DNA from 2 places in the Lysinibacillus sp. FW12 genome. Region 1 is predicted to be linked to the other one. Evidence: predicted binding sites of a transcription regulator. Region 1 holds the regulator's gene; the other holds the start of a gene.
What was found. The regulator CtsR, encoded in region 1, represses protease genes until heat stress. The targets are predictions, from matches to a motif close to ATGGTCAATAAAGGTCAAACA.
Positions count from the first base shown of each region.

Region 2: a site for CtsR is predicted at 1,819-1,839, ahead of clpP (ATP-dependent Clp endopeptidase proteolytic subunit ClpP). Genes of this name have one in related genera too.

Region 1 covers NZ_CP139094.1:253,324-256,540, reverse strand. The annotation lists gene SJW71_RS01300 (protein arginine kinase) at 1-894, opposite strand, end outside; gene SJW71_RS01295 (UvrB/UvrC motif-containing protein) at 891-1,433, opposite strand; gene SJW71_RS01290 (CtsR family transcriptional regulator) at 1,447-1,917, opposite strand; gene SJW71_RS01285 (DUF4870 domain-containing protein) at 2,185-2,490, opposite strand; gene SJW71_RS01280 (class I SAM-dependent methyltransferase) at 2,611-3,217, shown strand, end outside.
Region 2 covers NZ_CP139094.1:929,643-932,859, forward strand. The annotation lists gene whiA (DNA-binding protein WhiA) at 1-517, shown strand, start outside; gene SJW71_RS04785 (HPr family phosphocarrier protein) at 631-888, shown strand; gene clpP (ATP-dependent Clp endopeptidase proteolytic subunit ClpP) at 1,143-1,733, opposite strand; tRNA gene SJW71_RS04795 (tRNA-Arg) at 2,040-2,114, shown strand; gene SJW71_RS04800 (basic amino acid ABC transporter substrate-binding protein) at 2,610-3,217, shown strand, end outside.

The DNA of each region.
Region 1 (3,217 bases):
ACCTAGACGAACATTAGATAGACAGGTAGCTGCTTCCTCACTTGTTAAAATTCTCGCATGAGTTAGAGTACCTAAAGCTCGATATACTCTATCTTCTAGAGCAAGCTCCGCTTTTTCCATCAATTTACTTCTTGCATGTCGTTCTTTCTGAATAATCTTTTCAGCGACACTTTGGATATCTGCTAAAATGTCCTCTTCTGTCTTACCAAGAGTAATTTGGTTAGACACTTGATAAACATTGCCTAAATTTTCGCTGCCTTCTCCGTATATACCTCTTACAGTCATGCCTAAGCGTGTCATAGCATTAATAATTTGATTCATTTGTCCCGTTAAGGTTAGGGCAGGTAAATGCATCATGACGGATGCTCGGAGACCCGTACCAATATTCGTCGGACAACTTGTTAAATAGCCAAATGTATCTCGGAAGGCGTAAGGTAATACCTTCTCTAGAATACGATCAATTTTATTTGCTTGTTCATAAGCACTTTGAAGTTGAAAACTTGCTGTCATACATTGAATGCGCAAATGATCTTCTTCATTCACCATAATGCTAACGGATTCATCTTCAGAAAGTAGGATAGAGCCCACTTGTTCTTTTTTAGCTAATTGCGGACTAATTAAGTGCTTTTCGACAAGAATTTGACGCTGCAAAGGTGTTAAATCCTTTATAGCAAAATAAGCATAATCATTTTGAAGCGTTGGGCTATCACTTACTGCATGTGTAACTGCCTGCTCCACTTGCAATGCTTCATTCTCTGAGAATGCCAGCGGAAAACGATAACCATCTAAATTTCGAGCAAGGCGAATACGTGTACTAATGACAATATCTGAATAATCATCCTCGATATGCATCCAAGATGGCGTCGCACGCTCTAAAAATGATTCAATCATCATGTCACATCACCACCTTCAAATTGCAGCTGCTTCTCTAACTCTTTGACTTCATCTCGAAGCTTAGCCGCCTCTTCAAATTGTTCTTCATCAACAGCCGATTTCATACGCTTACGAATATCCTCAATTTGCTTTTTAATTACATACACATTACTGCGAGCGCCAGGCATTTTTCCGATGTGTTGGGGTCCTGCCTGGATGCGATTAAAGAGCTTTGGTAAATGCTCACTAAATGTGTCATAACAGCTTGGGCATCCAAATTTCCCTTCTTTTAAAAATTGTTTATACGAAAATCCACATTGTGGGCATGTTTGCTGTTGTGGTTGTACTTGTTGTTTTTCTCCAACCTTTTGCCACGTTGGTGAGCCAAACCAGTTTGATAATAACTGTTGTATAGAAACTGGCTCTTGTTTAAATTCTGCATGAAATGGATGGAACTGTGAGGCGCAGACGTCACAATAATGGTGCTCCACCTTTTGCCCATTTTGAACTTGTGTTACTGTAACTGTTGCATTACGTTGTTTACAATGTTCGCATATCATTCCCATCACCTCACTATTTTTGCTGTTCATATTTGATTGTTGTCAGCATCGCTCGCAATATTTTTGATCGAATGGTATCTCTTAGAGGGAGATGTAAATCGATCGTTGAGCGATCAATTGCTGCTAACATTAATTTCGCTTCTCGTTTTGAAATTACCTGCTCATCGATAAGCCGATATATTAAATCCTCTGCCATCGTTTGTGAGGCTCCACCTTCAATTTGCCTGAGAACATCATCGATTAAATCAATCTGTGAATTCGCGCGGACACGTAAAATTCGAATGTATCCACCACCACCACGTTTGCTCTCAACAAGGTAACCTCGCTCGGCAGTAAATCTTGTATTAATGACATAATTTATTTGTGATGGGACACATTGAAATTTATCAGCAATCTCACTACGTTTAATTTCAATATGCCCTTCTCCACCTAATTCAAGTACTTGCTTTAAGTAACCTTCTATGATGTCTGATATATTACGCATTTTAGGAATACACCTCGCTTGCTTCACTGACTTTGACTATCTTTGACTTTCTTTGAGTATATTATACAAAACGCTTGAAAATAATTGCAATGATTTCGCCCATAGAAAATGAAAAGTACTGAAATTGGCTATTTTATGCTCTTGAAACTAGCTCTTTTTTTATCATATCTGTTCGGTTTTCTATTTCCTCATACACTTAATGTACCCTTATTAGCCATAGAAAAAACGCAAGCATATGCAACTAGCATATACTTGCGTTTATAAAATTTATACCCAACGTCCAACTATTGGATAACGCCAAGGTTCATCAGACAGTGCTTTAACGATACCGATAATCGGTACAACAAATAGCATAATGCCGAAAATAAGTAAAAACGGTAATCCAATAAGGACAAAGCTTAAAACAACAGAAATAGCAATTAAAACTCCCATAACGATTTGGAATAGCAATGCTTGAATGGAAATTGCTTTCACTTCCTCATCAGAACTAATTAAGAAGAAAATAATGGGTACTAACCATGGCGCAAAAAATGCACTAGCGTGTATGATTACTTTAGACCATTTACTCTCCATATATATCAACCCTTTCTTATCCTTTGTTTATGTTTTATGTACTTCTATTTACGGAACTATACCCGTAATAGTTTCACATTGAATTGGATTTTTAAAAATTTTTTTGGAAGGCAGTGATGCATGATGGAATTTAACAATACTTTAGCAAATGAATATGAAAAAGGTATTCGTCGTACTTTACCAAGCTATGATGCAATGCTTCGTTTAATACAAACCTTTTATCATTCTACATTGCCTGAAAAGGCTGAGATATTAATCGTAGGTTCAGGAAGCGGCAACGAGATTTTACAACTTGCAGAAGGCAGACCCTTTTGGTCATTTACTGGCATTGATCCCTCAGAATCCATGCTCAAAATAGCTAAAGAACGTTTAAAATCACTAACCAATAGGATGTCATACCATCAAGGAACAATACTAGATACTCAGTTATCTACTGAAAATTATGATGCAGCCAGCCTAGTACTCGTCCTTCATTTTATTCAGGATTATGAGGATAAGCTATCGACATTGAAAGAAATAGCAAAACATTTAAAACCCGGTGCCCCCTTTGTCATTGTCTCAAAATATGGTGAACCCGGTTCGATCGAAACAGAGCTTCAATTTGATTTATGGCGTTCCTATTGGTTACAACATACAAAGCTTTCGGTATCCGATGTAGCAGAAATGGAAAAATCCATTCGCTCCCTTTCCTTTATGCGAGAAGAAGATATTGTGACATTGTTACAGA
Region 2 (3,217 bases), 680 kb from region 1:
AGCCTATCATTTAGAGATATATTCTTTATATAAAGAGCATGGTGAAGCATTAATGGATTTAATGAATGAATTTGAGCTCAATGCTAAAACAATTGAACGGAAAAAAGGTTTTGTGACGTATTTAAAGGAAGCAGAAAAAATTTCAGATTTCCTTAATATTGTTGGTGCCCACCAGGCTATGATGAAGTTTGAAGATGTTCGGATATTGCGAGATATGCGCAATAGTGTCAACCGTATTGTAAACTGTGAAACAGCCAATTTAAATAAGACCATAGGTGCAGCATTACGGCAAGTGGAGAATATTCGATTTATTGAAAATTCGATTGGCCTTGATCAACTGCCAGAGAAGCTTCGTGAAATAGCACGTCTACGTGTAGAATACCAAGATGTTACGTTAAAAGAGCTTGGTGAAATGGTTTCCAGTGGAACGGTTAGTAAATCAGGCGTTAACCATCGATTAAGAAAAATTGACGAAATTGCGGAAGCATTAAGACGCGGTGAAAAAATAGGTGGTTAAGTTTTCATACTTTTCAGGTATGAATGTCATGCGTAATCGCTTATTGTTCTTTTGCTAGTAAGTAAGGTAAGATAAAACTAATAGATGAACGGTAGTGAAGGGGAGTTTTGAGAATGATTGAGAGAAGAGTCCAGGTCAAATTAAAATTAGGACTACAAGCTAGACAAGCAGCACTATTTGTGCAAGAAGCAAATCGTTTTAGTGCTGATATCTTTCTAGAAAAAGATGAGAAAAAAGTAAATGCGAAATCCATTATGGGTGTCATGAGTCTAGCTGTCGCTAAAGGTACCGAAGTTACTTTAAGCAGTGAAGGCAACGATGCCGAGCAAGCGGTTACAGCATTGGCAACACTTATCGAAAAAGAAGATTAAACATTTGTAATATTATCGAACATAAAGGCACCACAGAGCAATTCTGTGGTGCCTTCATGTTGTTGAATAAATGTTCCGTTCCGCCCGCGTCCTTTCCCCAGAGGGTACGTTCGCTCCTTATCTCATTTGTGACGTTGATCCTCTAGGAGTAACGCTTAAAATGAGTAGGGAGAACATTATCACCTTTCACAAAAAAATTTATTTTTCAACACAATAAAGGCATCACAGAGCAAATCTGTGATGCCTTCTGTTTTTTATTTATTATCGCTACGATGCATAATATGGTCGATTAAACCGTATTCTTTAGCTCGCTCAGCAGTCATGAAGTTATCACGATCTGTGTCTCTTGCAATGACTTCAAGTGGTTGACCAGTGCGTTCAGATAAAATGCCGTTTAATTTTTCACGTAAGAATAAAATACGTTTAGCAGCAATTTCAATTTCCGTCGCTTGACCTTGTGCACCACCTAGTGGTTGGTGAATCATGACTTCTGCATTTGGTAATGCAAAACGTTTACCAGGTTCCCCAGCAGCAAGTAAGAATGCTCCCATTGACGCAGCCATACCAATACAAATTGTTTGAACCTGTGGCTTAATAATTTGCATTGTGTCGTAGATAGCCATACCAGCCGTAATTGATCCACCTGGTGAATTGATGTAAAGAGAGATATCTTTATCTGGATCTTCTGCTTGTAGGAAAAGAAGCTGTGCGACAATAGAGTTAGCTACATTGTCATCAATAGCACTTCCTAAAAGGATAATACGGTCTTTAAGCAGACGTGAGTAAATATCGTATGCACGTTCACCACGACTTGTTTGTTCAATAACTGTAGGAATTAAATTCATGTTAAATCCTCCTTAAAAAACTAAATTCGAATACCTTTGCTGAAATTTCCATTGTTATTTCAGCTGTATCCTTATCATACACATTATAGTCAGGGAAGGTCAAATATTAACCCTGCTAAAGTGAAATTAAAAAAAATATATTGTTTTTGCATTCTATGGTTGTATTTTGTGAGATACGTTTGTATAATAGTTAAGGTTATAAGTTTAAAGTACAGGACACTATTTTGCAGGTATGCTTCAAAAATGAGGATTATCTACATCATGCTTTTCGTAAGCCTAGAGTGAGTACTTTTTTTTTGTGCTTTTGCCCTCGTGGTGTAATGGATAACACGTAAGATTCCGGTTCTTGCACTGGGGGTTCGATTCCCTCCGAGGGCGCCATTTTACTGATTATAGATATACTTGTTATAGCTCGTCTCCTAATAAGTAGTTTAGCAGCCTGCTTAGTGGAGATAGAGAGGAAAAAGTAAGGGAATACTGTCCTAGTTGGCATTATTCCCCTATTTGTTCCTTTCAAACCTTCAAAAAAGCAACAACTCCAAATTATTTTTTAGTGAACATACTGTACGTGGACTAGTCATAGTCAAAAAAAGAATCCTTTCTGAGGGGATTCTTTTTTTTGCCAAAATTTATCGAAAATTGGCATCGTTTATATTGTATATATATTAGTTTTAGGTTTGATTTCTTGTTATTTATACATATTTTATCTAATTATATGCATTTAATATAAATTTATATGAAAAAATATTTAGTTTTATGTGAAAAGTTGTTGTCTAATTACTATAATGTTAATATAATTGACCTAATAGTCTAACATTTCCGAATTGCGAAAAATAATACGCATTTCGGAATATTATCGAAACAGGGGGAAAAACAATGAAAAAAACAGGATGGATGTTATTGATGATGATAGCAGCTTTAACATTAGCACTTGCAGGTTGCGGAACAAAAGATGATGCATCCTCAGGTAGTACACCTTCAGAAGATGGCGGAGATGGGAAGAAAGTATATAAAGTAGGTACAGAGGCTACTTTTGCACCATTTGAATCTGTTGACGATTCAGGGAAAATTGTAGGGATTGATGTCGATATTTTACAAGCTATTGCGGATGAAATGGATTTTGAGGTTGAATGGAATAATATTGGTTGGGAGCCTGTTTTCCAAACAATTAAAAATGGCGAAACAGATATCGGTGCTTCTGGGATCACAATCACGGAAGAGCGTAAAGAATCATTTGATTTTACAGAACCATACTATGAATCTCAATTACTAATCGTTGTGAAAGAAGATTCAAAGATTAAGTCATTAGAAGAACTAAAAGATAAAAAGGTATCCGTTCAAATTAATGCTACTGGTCATATGGCAGCGAAAAAGTTACAAGGTGAAGCAAGTACAAATATTATGGCTTTTGAAAGTCAGCCAATCGCTATTCAAGAGATGTTAAATGGAAACGTTGATGCAGCTATTGGAGATAATGCAGTAGT